4 regions of the Dactylosporangium sp. NPDC051541 genome follow, and region 1 is predicted to be linked to each of the others. Evidence: riboswitches for the same ligand, from Rfam matches in the RefSeq annotation. Region 1 holds a riboswitch; each other region holds the start of a gene.

Region 1 (4,205 bases):
ATGCCAGCGCCACCGAAGAGGGCCCACCGCAAGGAGTCCTTGCACCACCTAGCTCGAGCTCGCGCTCGGTCCATATAGATATCTGAGCCAGCCCGGCGACACCCTTTCCTCCCCCGGTGTCGCCGGGCTCTCAGTTACTTCGCCTGGCCGCACGTCGCCTGCACCCGCTGGGTCAGCCGGTCGGCGAACGCCGGGTCGCTGATCACCCGCTGCTGGAACTGCTCGACCTGCGCCGCCGTGAGGTCCGTGTAGAGCGGCTGGGACGCGTACGCCGAGGCCATCGCGGCCGGGTCCGTGTACACCTGCGACTGCACCGAACACAGGTGCTGCGCGGTCGCGTCCAGGAAGGTCGTCTCGGGGCGGTCGGCCGCGGTCGCCGACGCCTTCGGAGCCTTCATCTCCTGGTTGGTGTTGTCCGGCCCATTGTTCGACGCTGACTTGCCACACGCGGAAATGCCCGCCGCCACGACGGCCAGGGTGGCCGCGGCGAGCAGGGCCCGGGAGCGGATCATCGAGTGTTGCCACCTCTCTGTGGACATGACGGCGGGCCGGCCGGTGCCGAGGCGACACCGACCGGCCCGATGCCGTTAGGCGACGACGAGCGTGAGCTCGTTCGTGTCGGTGGTGCTGCCGTACTTGAGGCTGACCGTCAGCTTGTAGGTCCCGGCGGCCACGTTCGTCGCGTCGAACTTGACCGCGGCGAAGTCGTCGGTGCCCACGGCCAGGCTGCTGCCCTTGCTCAGGGACGTGAAAGTGCCGGTGTTCTGCGGGTAGCTCACGACCAGGCCGGTCGGCCCACCGGAGACCGTCACCTGCAGGTTGTCCACGCCCGCCTTGCGCGACTGGAAGACCAGCTGCGACCAGACCGGGGTCGCCTTGGGCACGGTCACCTGGGTCGTCTTCTGCACCACGGCGTCACCGGAGACCGACACCACCGGGAGCGTCGCCGTGACCGAGCCGGTCTTGGCGGTACCGGTGCAGTCCGTCGCCCCGTCGGCCTTCACCGTGTAGGAGTAGCTGAGCTTCAGCGGCACCAGGGCGAGCAGGGTGTTGGAGTTCATCGTGACGTTGAACGCGGCGTAGTCCAGGTGCCCGGTGGCCAGCGAGTCGCCCTTGGACAGGGAGCTGTAGGTGGCGGTGTTGGTCGGGTACTTCACCGTGACGCCCGTGCCGCTCGCCGTGACCTTCACGTTGCAGATGTCGTCGCTCGCCGCCCACATCGTGCCCACCCAGCCCGTCTGCCCCGGCAGCATCGGCGCGAGCACCGGCACCACCAGCCCGAGCTCGGGCGTCGCGGCCGCGGCGGGCGTCGCCGCCGGGAGGATGGCGGCCGCACCGGCGGCGCAGGCGAGGGCGATGGAGGCGGAACGGCGCATCGGAGGGGTCCTTCCCAAGATGACTTGCTGTCGAGTGGCTGATCGGCGCGGCGGCCGGGCGGTTGAGCGAAGGCCGTGGTTCGGAACCGGTCCGTCGGGGCTCAAAACCGGTGCGGGAAGTCAGCTGCTCAGAGCGACCCACGACTCGTACTGGTGGACCGCGATGCCGGCGAACGCCGGGTAGCGCTGGGCGGCCGTGTCGACCGCCGACAGGGTCTTGTGCAGCTGCGCCTCCGTGGTGCCGTGGAAGCTGCAGTAGGAGCAGTCGCCGAGCGCCTGCGTCTCCGCGCCCAGCCGCACCGGTTTGGCCAGGGCGCCGGCCCGCCGGAGCAGGTCGTCGGCGACCCCGACGATCGAGTTGGCGCCGGTGGCGGTGTTGCGGTAGCTCATCACCGTGATCCCGGCCACGCGGGCGAGCACGGCGTCGGCGAGGTTCTGCCCGTCCGTGAGCGTGACCGTCGGCAGCCAGAACGGCACGTCGGCCTCCACCGGCAACTCGGTCGCCGCCGACATTTGCTGCAAAAGCGCCAGATATGGGGGTACCAATGCCGCCTGATCTGTTTGCCAGGACGGCAGCAGATAGGGCTCCACGTCCACGTGCAGGGCGTGGAAAAGGCCCGCCGCCGCGGCGCTGTTCGCCCAGGTCAGCGCGGTGGCATGGTCGTTGGTCCAGGACGGGTCGCCACCGAGCGCGTCGAGCATGATCCCGGCCTCGTCGCACAGGCGCTTCAGCGTCGCCAGCCGTTGGAGCTCGGCCGGGCCGGCCGCCGGGTCGTAGTACGCGAACAGCGCCCGCACCCCGTTCGCGGCCGCCCACTCGACCACCGGCCGCGGCGGCTCCGGCTTCCACAGCCACATGGCCCGCGTCCCCGGCGGCGCGACCGCGGTCTCCGGGGCCAGGCCCGGCAGCCGCAGGGGTGTGGCCGCGATCAGCGCGATCCACACGAGGAGCACGCAGAGCCCGGCCTGGGCGGCCGAGTCGAGGACGCGCCGCATATCCGCATCATCGGCCGGTCGTGGGGCATTGTGAGGGTCACGTTGACGATCCGGGGCCGGTGGGACAGGATTGCGCTGCGGTATGTGGAGGAACCCGGTGCGATTCCGGGACGGTCCCGCCACTGTGACCGGGGAGTTCGCACCTCAGCGCACGGACCACGGCCGGCGACGGCGGGAAGGTCGAGGGGCGGCGGCGATCCGGCAGTCAGGAGACTCCGGCCGCTGCGATACCAAGCCACCTCGCGGGCGCGGACCCGCCGAAGGGAAGAGTGCCCGTGACCCCGCCATACCCGTTCTCGGCCGTCGTCGGCCTGGCCGACCTGCGCCTGGCACTGCTGCTCACCGCCGTGTCACCGGCCATCGGGGGCGTCCTCGTCCGCGGCGAGAAGGGCACCGCCAAGTCGACCGTCGTGCGCGCCCTGGCGTCGCTGCTGCCCGACATCGACGTCGTCGCCGGCTGCCGCTTCGCCTGCGACCCGGCCGGCCCCGACCCCGACTGCCCCGACGGCCCCCACACCGTCGACACCGCGCTGACCTCGATTCCGGACGATCCCGGCCTGCCGACCGTCACCGTCGGCGTTGAGCTGGAGCTGGACGCCGTCGGGCCGGGCTCCCAGCGGCGGCGCTCGGCGCTGGTCGAGCTGCCCGTGGGCGCCACCGAGGACCGGGTCGTCGGCACGCTCGACCTGCAGCGGGCCCTCGGCGACGGGGTCAAGGCCTACGAGCCGGGCCTGCTCGCCGCGGCCAACCGCGGGGTCCTCTACGTCGACGAGGTCAACCTGCTCCCGGACCACCTCGTCGACCTGCTCCTGGACGCGGCCGCGATGGGCCGGGCCCACGTCGAGCGGGACGGCGTCTCGGTCAAGCACGCGGCCCGGTTCCTGCTCGTCGGCACCATGAACCCCGAGGAGGGCGAGCCCCGCCCGCAGCTCGTCGACCGGTTCGGCCTGGTCGTCGGGGTCGCCGCGCCGCAGGAGGCCGCACCGCGGGCCGAGGTCGTGCGCCGCCGGCTCGCCTACGAGCTCGACCCGGCCGCGTTCGCCGCCCGCTACGTCGCCGAGGACGCCGCCCTCGCCGAGCGGATCGTGATCGCCCGTTCGCGGCTGGCCGCGGTGTCCCTGCCGGACAAGGAGCTGGACCGGATCGCGAGGATCTGCCTCGCGTACCGCGTCGACGGCCTCCGGGCCGACATCGTGGTCGCCCGCACCGCCGTCGCGCTCGCCGCCTGGCACGGCCGGACCGTCGTCACGAAGGCCGACGTGCGCGACGCGGCCCGCCTCGCGCTGCCGCACCGCCGCCGCCGTGACCCCCTCGACCCGCCGGGCGCCGACCGCGACCGCCTCGAAGAGGTCCTCGAGCAGGAGGCTGGCCCCGACGACGACCCGCCGGACGGCGACGGCCCGCCACCACCGGACGACGGCCCCGACCCCACGCCCGGCCCGCTCGACAATTCGGATATGTCGGAATCGTCGGCGCCGCCGACCGTGCCGGAGCAGTCCGGGCCGCCGCCCGGGCCGGTCGATCCGCCCTCGCCACCCGTGCAGCGGCCACCGGTCGAGACCGACTCATCCGATAAGTCCGACTCGCTGCGCGAGTCTGACTTATCGGATTTATCGGATATGCCCGGTGTTAGCGCGCCGGGACAGCTGGCGTTCGCCGGGCTGCCGTACAAACCGAAGCTGCTCACCATCGCCGGCCGGGCCAACCGCCGGCCGGGCTCCCACGCCGGGCGCCGCTCGCCCGCCGTCTCCCGGCACGGCCGGGTCGTGCGGTCCCGGGCCCCGATCGGCGGCAAGCTCACGAGCCTCCACGTCCCCGACACGATCCGCGCCG
Region 2 (4,205 bases), on a different contig from region 1:
TGGCTCAGGACGCCGGGTTCCAGGGGCTGTGGATCTCCGACCATTACCATCCGTGGAACGACGAACAGGGCCAGAGCCCGTTCGTCTGGTCGATGATCGGGGCCCTGAGCCAGGTCGTCACGATCCCCGTCACGACCGCGGTCACCTGCCCGATCCAGCGCATCCACCCGGCCGTCACGGCCCAGGCGGCGGCCACCAGCGCCGTCCTGCACGACGGCCGGTTCGTGCTCGGCGTCGGTACCGGTGAAGCGTTGAACGAGCACGTGACCGGCGCGCGGTGGCCGTCGGCCGGTGAGCGCCTGGAGATGCTGGAAGAGGCCGTCGACGTCATGCGGAAGCTGTGGGACGGCGGGTTCGTCAACCACCGCGGCCCGCACTACGAGGTCGAGCAGGCCCAGGTGTACACCCGCCCGGCGACGCCGCCGAAGGTGTACATGTCGGCGTTCGGCCCGAAGGCCCTGGACCTCGCCGGCCGGATCGCCGACGGCTACATCCTCACCATGCCCGACGCGGACCTCGTCAAGGGCTTCCGCGCGGCCGGCGGCGGCGACAAGCCGGTCCAGGGCGGCTTCAAGGCCAGCTACGCCGCGACGGAGCAGGAGGGTGTGAACATCGCGCACCGGCTGTGGCCGAACTCCGGCCTGCCCGGCGAGCTGTCCCAGGTCCTGCCGTCGCCGAAGCACTTCGAGCAGGCGTCCCAGCTGGTCACGAAGGAGCAGGTGGCCGACGCGATCGCCTGCGGCCCCGACCCGCGCAAGCAGGCCGAGCAGCTCAAGGCCTACGAGGACGCCGGGTTCGACGAGGTCTACGTGGCCAACATCGGGCCGAACTACGCCGAGCTCATCGACCTGTACCGGAAGGAGTTCCTGTAGATGCGCGCCCTCGTGCTCGTCTGCTCCCTCAAGAAGTCACCGGCCCCGTCCAGCTCGGAGCTGCTCGGCCGGGAGATCCTCACCGCCCTGGCCGACCACGACGTCGACGGCGAGGTCATCCGCGTCGCCGACCACGACGTGAAGTACGGCGTCACCACCGACGAGGGCGACGGCGACGCCTGGCCGGAGATCCGCACGAAGCTGCTCGGCTCCGACATCCTGGTCATCGCCACCCCGATCTGGATGGGCCAGCCGGCGTCGATCTGCAAGGTCGTCCTCGAGCGCCTCGACGCCGAGATCGGCCAGCCGACGATGCACGGCAAGGTCGGCGTCGTCGGCGTGGTCGGCAACGAGGACGGCGCCCACCACGTCACCGCCGAGGTCTTCCAGGCCCTCAACGACGTCGGCTTCACGATCCCGGCGGGCGGCGGCACATACTGGGTCGGCGAGGCGATGGGCAAGCTCGACTACGCCGACGCCGGCCCGAAGCCGGAGACGACCGGCGCGGCGACCAAGACGTTGGCCGCCCACGCCGCTCATCTCGCCAAACTCCTGGCCGACAGCCCCTACAAGGACGACTAGACGGCGGCGGTGGTCGGCTCCTCCACGCGGATCGGGCGGTGGCCCAGGAGCCGCTCGGCCAATGGGGCGAAGGTCAGGCCGATCACGGTCCACAGGAGCAGTTGCGCGCCGAGGGAGTAGAGGCGGAACTCGTAGAGCAGGTCCGCGTCGAAGCCCGGGAACACGATGTCGCCGGCCTCGTTGCGCAGGGGCAGCGGGGTTTCGGAGGCGTGCCGGCCGTAGTCGGCGACGTTCGTCGGCAGGTCGCCGAAGGTCGGCAGCAGGAAGCCCAGGACCCCGGCGGCCACGACGAACGCGGCGCCGGCGAGCACCGTGGCGGTCCAGGTGCCGAAGCGCGGTTTGAGGCGCTGGCCCAGGACGACGGCCAGGATCAGGAACGCGATCGAGGCCAGGACCATGATGAGGTAGTACGCGCTGCGCTGGCCGATGGTCTCCTCGTGGCCGACCGCGGGCGGGTTGGCCGGGTATTTGAGGAACGGCACGAAGGCGAGCGTCAGGAAGCCGGCCCCGGCCAGGGCGACGGCCAGGTTGCGGGGGCGCAGGTTGCCGACCCGGCCCAGGCAGATCATGTAGGCGACGGCGAACAGGGCGCCCATGGCCAGGCCGAACAGGAGCATGCCGACGCCGATGCCGATGTTGCCCTGCACGGTCCGGCTGAACAGTTCGGCGCCGTGCTCGTCGGCGCCGCCCACGCCGGCGGCCGAGTCGAGGGCGTGCTGGGCCTCGTCGCGGCCGCCCTCGTAGTCGATGGCCCGCTGGATCAGCGGCTCGGCGAAGATGCGGGCGAAGACGAACGCGACGAGGCCCGCGGCGAGCCCGGCGAGGGCGCCGCGGAAGATGATGCGCTTCTCCATGTCAGTGGCAGGGGAAGCCGAGGAAGTGCCGGCCGTCGTGCACGAACTCGTGCACGTGGGCGTCGGCGCCGAAGACCGAGACGGCGCCCTGGTCGATGCCGATGAAGTAGTAGAGCAGGGCGGCGAACGCGGCGGTGCCGACCAGCCAGACCAGCGACCGGGACAGCGGGATGACGACCGGCGTCGCGACGGCGGCGGGCGCGGGGGTCGGTGACGATACGCTCATGTGGAGCCTCCTTCAGGGATCTTGCGTCCCTCTAGTGCAGTGGCAGTTGACGGCGGAGGGTCTGACTCACCGCTCACCTCGGGGTGTGCGACTCACAGTGGCGCGACCGTGCCGGGCTTTCACCGGCTTCCTGTCGCCGTCAAGTACCGCCGACGCTACGGGCAGCGACCGTCGGCCGTCAATCCGCAGGCCCGGCCAGTGCCGCGATTCACGATCTTGATCGATCGGGTGGATTGTTTTGCCCCGATCCGCCCGGGTACCGGCGGCCATATGGAATCTCGCAAGCCAACCGAGGTGGTCAAGGATGTCGTCGAGGCCGCGGCCGCCAAGGTGACCGATGCGCTGACGCCCGATGTGCCCGGCAAGCCGGGCAGTGTCACGCCGTCCTTGACCGAGCCGACCGACCCGACCGGCCCGCCGCCGCCGTCCAAGGAGCAGGGAACCCCGGAGACGGTCAGCCCCACCGGGGCGAAGACCGGGGCGCCGCCGATCAGCAACGCGCAGCAGGGCGAGTTCCTCACCACGTCGACCGGCACCCGCCTGCGCGACACCGACCACTCGCTGAAGGCCGGGCCGCGCGGCCCGATCCTGATGCAGGACCACCACTTCCGCGAGAAGATCACGCACTTCGACCACGAGCGCATCCCCGAGCGGGTCGTGCACGCCCGCGGGACCGGCGCCCACGGCTATTTCGTGGGGTACGGCACCGCCGCCGACGTCACCACGGCGGCCTTCCTGGCCAAGGACGTGCGCACCGACGTCTTCGTCCGCTTCTCCACCGTGCTGGGTTCGCGAGGCTCGGCCGACACGGTGCGCGACACCCGCGGCTTCGCCACGAAGTTCTACACCGAGGAGGGCAACTTTGACCTCGTCGGCAACAACATTCCGGTGTTCTTCATCCAGGACGCGATCAAGTTCCCGGACATCATCCACGCCGGCAAGCCGCACCCGGACCGCGAGATCCCGCAGGCCCAGAGCGCGCACGACACGTTCTGGGACTTCGTGTCGCTGCACACCGAGGCCCAGCACCACACGATGTGGAACATGTCGGACCGGGGCATCCCGCGCTCGTACCGGATGATGGAGGGCTTCGGCGTCCACACCTTCCGGCTGGTGAACGCGGCCGGGGAGACGGCCCTGGTCAAGTTCCACTGGAAGCCCAAGCTCGGCGTGCACTCCCTGACCTGGGAGGAGGCGCAGCTGATCGCCGGGGTCGACCCGGACTACCACCGTCGCGACCTCTACGACGCCATCGAGGCCGGCGCGTTCCCGGAGTACGAGCTGGGCCTGCAGGTCTTCCCGGACACGCCGGACGAGACGTTCGCCGGGGTCGACCTGCTCGACCCGACGAAGATCGTGCCGGAGGAGCTCGCCCCGGTGCAGCCGGTCGGGCGCATGGTGCTGGACCGGACCCCGACGAACTTCTTCGCCGAGGTCGAGCAGAGCGCCTTCCACCTCGGGCACCTGCCGCCCGGCATCGACGTCACCAACGACCCGCTGCTGCAGGGCCGGCTGTTCTCCTACGTCGACACCCAGATCACCCGGCTGGCCGGGCCGAACTTCAACCAGATCCCGATCAACCGGCCGCACGCGCCCGTCAACGACATGCTCCGCGACGGCTTCCACCAGCAGGCGGTGCACGGCGGCGTGGCACCGTACCGCCCCAACTCC
Region 3 (4,205 bases), on a different contig from region 1:
GGTACATCGAGGACAGCTTGCCGATGGTGGGCGCGCGCATGAACAGGTTGAGCGACTGCGACTGGTCGATGAAGGGCGCGCGGGCGGCGGCCAGGTCGATGAGCGCTCGCTGCGGAAGTTCCCACGCGGTGCGGTACACATGCCGCACCTCCGAAGGCAGCGCCGAGATCCCCTGCACCGAACCGTCAGCCCGCTTGATCTGGTCGCGGATCTCGGCCGTCCACAGGCCGCGCGCCTTCAGCTCCCGGACCAGGAACGTGTTGATCTGCAGGAACTCCCCCGACATGGTTTCGCGCTTGAACAGGTTCGACACCTGCGGCTCGATGCACTCGTAGCAGCCGGCGATCGAGGCGATCGTCGCCGTCGGTGCGATCGCGATGAGCAGCGAGTTACGCAGGCCGGTCGCCGCGATCCGGGCCCGCACCGCCGCCCACCGCTCGCCCTCGACCGGCGTCCCCCACAGCTCCGGGTGCAGGACGCCGGCGGCCGCGCGGGTCTCGGCGAACGCCGGGTGCGACCCGAACCGCTCGGCCAGGCCGGCCGACGTCTCCAGCGCGGTCAGGAAGATCTCCTCCTGCACACGCGTCGACAGCTCCCGCGCCGCGGCGGAGTCGAACGGCATACCGAGGGTGAAGAACGCGTCCTGCAGGCCCATCAGGCCCAGCCCGACCGGGCGCCAGCGCGGGTTGGAGGCCGCCGCCTGCGTGGACGGGTAGTAGTTGATGTCGATGACCCGGTCCAGGAAGGTGACCGCGGTGCGCACGGTCGCACGCAGCTTCACCCAGTCGACGCCGTCGGTGGTGACGTGCGCGCCGAGGTTGATCGAGCCGAGGTTGCACACCGCGGTCTCGTCGTCACTGTTCACTTCGACAATCTCGGTGCACAGATTGGACAGGTGCACGGTGTTGCCGGGTGCACCGGTCTGATTGGACAAGCGGTTCGACGCGTCCTTGAACGTCATCCAGCCGTTGCCCGTCTGCGCGAGCGTGCGCATCATGCGCGCGTACAGATCGCGCGCCCGGACTGTGCGCACGGCCCGCTTCTCGGCGATCCGGTACGCCGTGTCGAACGCCTCGCCGTAGAGGTCGGGCAGGTCCGGCGCGTCGGTCGGGTCGATCAGCGACCAGTCCTCGTCGGCCTCGACGCGGCGCATGAACTCGTCCGGGACCCAGTTGGCGAGGTTCAGGTTGTGCGTGCGGCGGGCGTCCTCGCCGGTGTTGTCGCGCAGCTCCAGGAACTCCTCGACGTCCGGGTGCCACGGCTCGAGGTACACGCACGCGGCCCCCTTGCGCCGCCCGCCCTGGTTCACCGCGGCGACCCCGGCGTCCAGGGTCTTGAGGAAGGGCACGATCCCGTTCGATTTCCCGTTGGTACCGCGGATCAGCGCACCCCGCCCCCGCACGCGCGACCACGAGATGCCGATCCCGCCGGAGAACTTCGACAGCCGCGCGACCTGGTGGTAGCGCTCGTAGATGGAGTCGAGCTCGTCCTTCGGCGAGTCGACGAGGAAGCATGACGACATCTGCGTGTGCCGGGTGCCGGAGTTGAACAGCGTCGGCGAGCTCGGCAGGTAGGCCAGGGACGACATCAGCCGGTAGAAGCCGATCGCCTCCGCGGGTGTCGTGGACAGGCCGCAGGCGACCCGGAGCAGCCAGTACTGCGGCGTCTCCACGACCAGCCGGGTCTCGGGGTGGCGCAGCAGATAGCGGTCGGCGACGGTGCGCAGGCCGAAGTACTCGAACCGCAGGTCGTTCGCGACGTCCACGGCCTCGTCGAGTTCGCGCGCATTGCCCTGCACGAACGTGTTCGTCACGTCGCCGATGAGCCCCTGCTGGTGCGCGTATGCGATCGATTCGCTGAAGCTGGTGACGCCCTGCCCGCGCACCTCCCGGTGCACGTATTCGGCCAGGAGCCGCGCGGCGAGCCGCGAGTACTGCGGCTCCTCGCCGATCAGCTCGGCCGCCGTCTGGATCGCCAGCCGGTCCCGCTCGTCGGTGGTGGCACCGGCCGGCAGCCCGCCGACCGTACGGTTCGCGACGCGCAACGGGTCGACCTCGTCGAGGTCACCCGCCCAGCGCTCGACCGCGCGCACAACCGCGCCGGCTTCGACCGGCAGCACATCAACCCGCATCCGCGTTCCCTCTCGTCCCTCAACTGTGGACGGTCGAACGGGCACGCGGGGACGCCGCCCGTGCCCCGCGGCGGCATGCGCCGACGCCGCTGTTGGGGCCCAGGCTGGTGGCGTCGGCCGTCCCGCGCGGCCTTCGACCGCCGCGCACCCACGTCGGGTGTGCGGCGCGCTGGCAGGTCTTCGGACTCGTGGGCGTCGAGCGCATGCCTAATAGCCGTCGCTTCCCAGGCGTGATCGCGCCCAGTGCTGATGACGGCGGTCGTTCCCACTCACCGCTGCGGGGCAGTCCCGGATTCGCACCGGGTTCCCTCTTGCCTCGGTCACCCTGGAGGAGCGACCGAACCAGCTGCGATCAACACCATATATGGGGACGGCTGCGAATGCACGCCACTAGAAGTTGTGGCGTGTCGCGGATGGATGATCTCGGCGAGGGCTTCGACACCGTCGACCAGGCGGGGGCCGGGCCGCACGACGAGGCCGTCAGCGTCGATGGCCCAGACCTGCGCGCCGGGGAACTTCGGGGCGACCAGGGCGGCCTGCTCGGCGGCGCCGTCGAGGTGGTAACCGCACGGGGAGACGACCACGATGTCCGGCCGCGCCGCGACCATCTCGGCCCAGTCGGTCTCCACCGACCGCTGCCCGGGCCGGGCCGCGACGGGTTCGCCGCCGGCCGCGGTGACGAGGTCGGGGACCCAGTGGCCGGCGGTGAACGGCGGATCGACCCACTCGACGACGAGCACCCGGGGCCGGGCGCGTCCGGCCACCCGCTCCGCGACCGCGCGCAGCCGGGCCCGCAGCCGCGCGATCAGTGCCTCGGCACGTTCGCTCACACTCGCGCGTTCGCCGACCGCACGAATGGTGTCCAGGACGTCGTCGAGTGTGTGCGGGTCGAGCGAAAGCACGTCGGCGCGGCAGCCGAGGTGCTCGAGTGCGTCCTCGACGTGCCCGGACGGCAGCGCGCAGACCCGGCACAGGTCCTGGGTGAGGATCAGGTCGGGGGCGAGCGCGGCGAGGGCTCCGGCGTGCAGCGTGTACAGGTCGGCCCCGGCGGTGAACTGCGCGCGCACGTACGCGTCGATGTCGCCCGGCGTCATGCCCTTCGTGTCCTTGCCGCCGACGACGATCGTCTTGTCACGCCGCGCGGCCGCCGGCTCGTCACACTCGAACGTGACCCCGACGAGGTCGTCGCCGAGCCCGAGGGCGTAGACGATCTCGGTGGCCGAGGGGAGCAGCGAAACCAGGCGCATGCCTACGACCGTAGCGCCGCACGCATGGCCTGCACACCGCCGCCGGCGAGGTGGTCAAGGGCGACCGGGCGGCCACACACGAACAGCACCAACGCGCCAACGGCCTAGACGACCCCGGTCGCCGCGGGGAGCAGCGAAACCGGGCACCTGGCTATCACTGTAGCGCCGCACGAAGGGGCTGCACGCCGTCGCCGGTGAGGTGGTCGAGGGCGATCGGGCGGCCGCACACGAGTAGCAGCAGTGTGCCCATCGGGCCTTCGATCCGCGGTCCGGTGCCGGTGCGCCATGTGGTGTCGGTGGCGATCAGGTCGTACCCCCGAAGGCGCTTTTTGATCGGGAACGGGCGCGGCCAGTGCATTGTCATCATCCGGGTCGCGGCTGCGGCGGCCGCCTCGGGCGGGGTGGCGATGGTGCGGCCGAGCGGGAGCGCGATGTCCTGGGTGTGCACGAGGATGTCGGTGAGCGTTTCGTACCGGGTGACGCCGACTGTGTGTTTGCGCGAACCGATCGATGCGCGGATGAGCGCGATCAGCTCGGCGTCGGTGTGCGTGTGCACTTGCGCGGTGGTCATGTCGCGGATCGCGCGGTTCATGTCGCCCTTCGCGCGCAGGATGATCGGCGTGCGCACGATCATGTCGCGCACGGACAATTGCTGCATGGTCAGGTGAGCGGCGACGTCGCGCACTGTCCACTCCGCGCACAGCGATGGCCGCCCCCACTCGTCGGGGGTGAGCGACTCCAGCAGATCGGCCACGGCCGCCCGCTGGTCGTCCATTGTGGACCAAAGAGAAGTCATAGCGCCTCCTGAGCAATGACCGGATCGGCGA
Region 4 (4,205 bases), on a different contig from region 1:
TCCGCCCCGCCGACCCCGTTGTCGGTGACGGTCAGGGTGAGTTGCTGTCCATTGTGGACAACTTCGATCGCCGCGGTACTGCCCTGAGCGTGCTTGGCCACATTCGTCAGCAGCTCCGAGGCCGCGAAGTACAGCGCCGACTCCAGCGGCGGCGGCAGACGCCCCGGCACGTCGGCCACCACGTCGACGGCCAGCGGATGCTCGATGGCCAGCAGCCGCAGCGCGTCGACGAGCCCCCGCTCGGTCAGCACCGGCGGCCGGATCCCGTGGACGAGGTCCCGCAGCTGCCGCACCGCGTCGGACGCGGTCGCCCGGGCCTCGCTCAGCAGCGCGTCGGCGTCGTCGGGCCGCTCCCGCAGCGCCCGCTGCGCCATGCTGAGCGTGAGCCCGATCGCGACGAGCCGCGCCTGCGCCCCGTCGTGCAGGTCGCGTTCGATCCGCTCCAGCTCGGCCGCCTGCGCGTCGAGGGCCTCGGCGCGGCTGTCGGCGAGCTCCCGGACCCGAACGCTCAGCCGGTTGGGGCCGAGCAGGACCTTCGTCCACCGCGCGTGGCGCGGCAGCGGCGCGGTCAGCAGCAGCACGGTCCCGACCAGCGGGTCGGTGACCAGCCAGGCCAGGTCCCGCCAGGTCGCCGGGTCCCGCCCGATCCAGTTGAACCACAGCGACAGCACCGCGATCGGGCGCTGACGGTGGTAGTCGTAGCCGGTGAAGTACCATCCGAGCTCGGCCTTCCGCAGTTGCGGCCGCACCGGATATGGCGGCTCGATCCCCTGCAACCGGCGGCTGACCTGCGCCAGCCCCCGGCTCCCGGCGACGAGCGCGACGAGCGCCGGAAAGGTGAGCGCCCCGTACAGGTGCGTGAGGGCAAGCGGCGGCAGCAGGACGAGCACCACCGCCGGCACCTTGAGCAGGAGCAGAGCCACGCGACGCACCCCCGCACCCTAATCGCCGAGGGCGCCCTGCAGGCCGCGGGGATCGGGGAAGTCGCGGACGTGCACGATGCGCCCGTCACGGATGCGCAGGATCTGCACGGCGATCGCGGTGAACGGCCGGTTGGTCGTGGTCACGACCCCCGACGTGCGCATCTCGACGATCACCACCTCCGGGTCCGCCGCCCGGTGCAGTGTCGTGACCTCGTACTCCTCCAGCCGCAGCGGTGCGGCCATGACCTGCCGCGAGTAGGCGCGGATCGCCTCGCGGCCCGCCAGCCGCGTGGGGGCGCCGGGCGGCCCGCCGAACGGCATCTCGATCACCGCGTCGGCCGCGAACAGGTCGGCGAACCCGTCGGCGTTTCCGCCGAGGATCAGCTCGCGGCGCCGGGCCAGGACATCGGTCAACATGCGGCCTCCCCGTTTCATTGGACATGCGTCCAATGAAACGACTGTAGGGCGGGACCGCCCGCGTGGCAACACCGGTAGAGTCCGGCAATGACCACACCTCGGGCCGAGCAGCGCCGGAACACCGAGGCGCGGATCCTCACCGCCGCCGCCGGCATCTTTCTCGCCGACGGATACGACCGGGCGACCATCCGGGCCGTGGCCGCCGCCGCGGGCGTCGACGCGGGTCTGGTCACCTACTACTTCGGCTCCAAACAGGAACTGTTCCGGCGGGTCATCGACACCGCCCCCGTCCCCGACCTCGCCGAGTCGCCCGGCCCGGCCTCCGAGCAGATCCTCGCCGCGCTGGCCGGCCGCCTGACCGACGAACCGGCCGCCTCCCTCGCGATCCTCCGCTCGGTCCTGACCAACCCGGAGGCGGCCGAAGCCGTCCGCGGCGGCGCGGCCCGATACCAGAGCCAGATCACCCAGGCCATCCCCGCCGACGACGCCGGCCTGCGGGCCGCCATCATCAGCGCGATCATGCTCGGCATCACCGCCTCCCGCCATCTGATCCGCTCCGACGAGCTCGCCACCGCCGACCCGGCGAGGATCGTCGAGCTGCTCCGGCCGTGCGTGGCCGCCCTGGCCGCCGACCCGGAGGCGGGCCGCGGGTAGAGTCCCGACCGGCATGTACTGATGCGAGGTGCCCGGCCGGCGACGGCGGGGAGAATCTGGGAACCCGGTGCGAATCCGGGACGGGCCCGCCGCGGTGACCGGGGAGCCGCCACCCACACGCGTTCGCGTAGCCACTGGCCCTCCGCAGGGGGCCGGGAAGGCGGGTGGTCTGGTGCTGATCCGGGAGTCCGAAGACCGGCCTCGCGCTTGAGTGCCCCGGGACCGCCCCGGGGCCGGAGCGCAGCGGGAGCCTGCCCATGACGCATGACCTGTATGACATCATCAACCGCCGCCGGGACGTGCGCGGCGAGTTCACCGGCGCCCTGGTGCCCGCCGCCACCCTGGATCGGGTGCTGGCCGCCGCGCACGCCGCGCCGAGCGTCGGCCTGACCCAGCCGTGGGACTTCGTCGTCGTCCGCGACCGGGAGCTGCGGGCGGCGTTCCACGAGCACGTGACCCATGAGCGGGACGTGTTCGCGGCGACCCTCGACGGCGACGCGGCCGCGCGGTTCGCCCGGATCAAGATCGACGGGGTGCTCGAGTCGACGCTGTCGGTGGTCGTCACCTACGACGCCGCGCGGGGCGGGCCGGCGGTCCTCGGGCGGCACGCGATCGCCGACGCCGGGCTGTACTCGGTGTGCCTGGCCATCCAGAACCTCTGGCTGGCGGCGACCGCGGAAGGGCTCGGGGTCGGCTGGGTGTCCTTCTACCGCGAGGAGTTCCTCCGCGACCTGCTCGGCATCCCGGCCGCGATCCGGCCCGTGGCGTGGCTCTGCCTCGGCCCGGTCAGCCGCCTCGCCGACGTGCCCGACCTGGAGCGGCACGGCTGGCGCCGCCGCGCACCCCTCGACCAGGTCCGCCACGAGAACCACTGGGGCGGCTAGCGCGTTTATACGTCGTATAGCTACTATACGGCGTATGACGAGTTGGGCGGTGGCCGGGGCTGTCGTGCGGGGCGTTGGTGGCATGTTCGGCGGCAATCCGCGGCGGTCCCCGGCGCAGGAGCTGGCCCGGGTGGCCGCCCTCGCGGAGCGGGTGCCGGTGCGCACCGGGCGGGCCAGCGCCGACGGGGACGAGCTCTACTACGAGGTGCGCGGGAGCGGGACGCCGCTGCTCATGATCGCCGGCGGGGGCGGCGACGCCGGGTTCTACACCTACCCGGCGGCGCTGCTCGCGGACGAGTTCGAGGTCATCACCTATGACCGGCGCGGCAACTCGCGCAGCACCGGGCGCAACGCGGGCCGGTTCGACGTGACGCAGCAGGCCGCGGACGCCGTCGCCGTGCTCGGCGCGGCCGGGCACTCCTCGGCGCTCGTGTTCGGCAACAGTGGCGGGGCGACGATCGCCCTGGAGGTGGCCCGGGCCTTCCCGGCCGCCGTCGACGCCGTTGTCGCGCACGAGCCGCCGGTTCTCACCGTCCTGCCGGACCGGGACCGCTGGCTCGGCGTGTTCGACGCCATCACCGGCCCGATCACCCGCGTCGGCGGCGCGGCGGCCGGGATGTTCGTGTTCGCGCTGACGACCGGCATCCCGGTATCCGCCTACGCCGCGCACCCGGCCGGGTTCGGCGATCGGGTCGGTGCGAACCAGCCGTTCTTCGTCCGCACGGAGATGCGGCCGTTCGTGCACTACGAGCCGGACCTCGCCGCCCTCGCCGGCGTGCCGGTCGTCTTCGCCGTCGGCGCCATCACCCGGGCCGCCGGGCGCTACTACGGGCGACCCGCACTGGTCCTGGCCGAACGGCTCGGCACCGAGGCGGTGACGATGCCCGGCCACCACACCTCCTACTTCGACCGGGCCGGGCCGTGGACGGCCGCACTGCGCGCGATCCTCGCCGGTTAGGGTCGACGGCATGCCGCCCGCCGCGAAGCGCCCCCTGGCCACCGACGCCACCGGCCGGCCGGTCCGCCCGGCGCTCACCCGCGAGTACATCGTGCGGGCCGCGCTGGCGATCCTGGACCGCGACGGGCCCGCCGGGCTGTCGATGCGCAAGCTCGGCGCCGAGCTCGGCGTCAACCCGATGGCCTTCTACCACCACCTGCCGAACAAGGGCGCCCTGTTCGACGGCGTCATCGAGGCCGCCTACGCGGAGCTCGACGTCGACATCGACGGGCCGGACGGCGGGTGGCGCAACATCCTGGCCGCGTTCGCCCGCGGCCTGTACGACGTGCTGCGGCGGCACCCGCACGTCGTGCCGCTGGTCGCGACCCG

The links. A riboswitch is a leader RNA that binds a small molecule or an ion and turns the genes downstream of it on or off. The one in region 1 is predicted to bind cobalamin.
Region 2: another riboswitch for cobalamin. It lies ahead of ACIA8L_RS10490 (CbtB-domain containing protein); the one in region 1 lies ahead of ACIA8L_RS18250 (VWA domain-containing protein).
Region 3: another riboswitch for cobalamin. It lies ahead of ACIA8L_RS32025 (ribonucleoside-diphosphate reductase subunit alpha); the one in region 1 lies ahead of ACIA8L_RS18250 (VWA domain-containing protein).
Region 4: another riboswitch for cobalamin. It lies ahead of bluB (5,6-dimethylbenzimidazole synthase); the one in region 1 lies ahead of ACIA8L_RS18250 (VWA domain-containing protein).

Annotation. Positions count from the first base shown of each region.
Region 1 covers NZ_JBITDU010000003.1:881,122-885,326, forward strand. The annotation lists gene ACIA8L_RS18235 (hypothetical protein) at 135-512, opposite strand; gene ACIA8L_RS18240 (hypothetical protein) at 588-1,376, opposite strand; gene ACIA8L_RS18245 (hypothetical protein) at 1,497-2,372, opposite strand; cobalamin riboswitch at 2,460-2,588, shown strand; gene ACIA8L_RS18250 (VWA domain-containing protein) at 2,648-4,205, shown strand, end outside.
Region 2 covers NZ_JBITDU010000002.1:525,536-529,740, reverse strand. The annotation lists gene ACIA8L_RS10505 (TIGR03557 family F420-dependent LLM class oxidoreductase) at 1-872, shown strand, start outside; gene ACIA8L_RS10500 (flavodoxin family protein) at 873-1,454, shown strand; gene ACIA8L_RS10495 (CbtA family protein) at 1,451-2,308, opposite strand; gene ACIA8L_RS10490 (CbtB-domain containing protein) at 2,310-2,534, opposite strand; cobalamin riboswitch at 2,568-2,700, opposite strand; gene ACIA8L_RS10485 (catalase) at 2,805-4,205, shown strand, end outside.
Region 3 covers NZ_JBITDU010000008.1:60,052-64,256, forward strand. The annotation lists gene ACIA8L_RS32025 (ribonucleoside-diphosphate reductase subunit alpha) at 1-2,131, opposite strand, end outside; cobalamin riboswitch at 2,285-2,493, opposite strand; gene ACIA8L_RS32030 (ABC transporter substrate-binding protein) at 2,452-3,378, opposite strand; gene ACIA8L_RS32035 (maleylpyruvate isomerase family mycothiol-dependent enzyme) at 3,533-4,174, opposite strand; gene ACIA8L_RS32040 (hypothetical protein) at 4,171-4,205, opposite strand, start outside.
Region 4 covers NZ_JBITDU010000016.1:146,207-150,411, reverse strand. The annotation lists gene ACIA8L_RS45720 (sensor histidine kinase) at 1-932, opposite strand, end outside; gene ACIA8L_RS45715 (nuclear transport factor 2 family protein) at 942-1,340, opposite strand; gene ACIA8L_RS45710 (TetR family transcriptional regulator) at 1,428-1,994, shown strand; cobalamin riboswitch at 2,004-2,213, shown strand; gene bluB (5,6-dimethylbenzimidazole synthase) at 2,252-2,878, shown strand; gene ACIA8L_RS45700 (alpha/beta fold hydrolase) at 2,913-3,836, shown strand; gene ACIA8L_RS45695 (TetR/AcrR family transcriptional regulator) at 3,847-4,205, shown strand, end outside.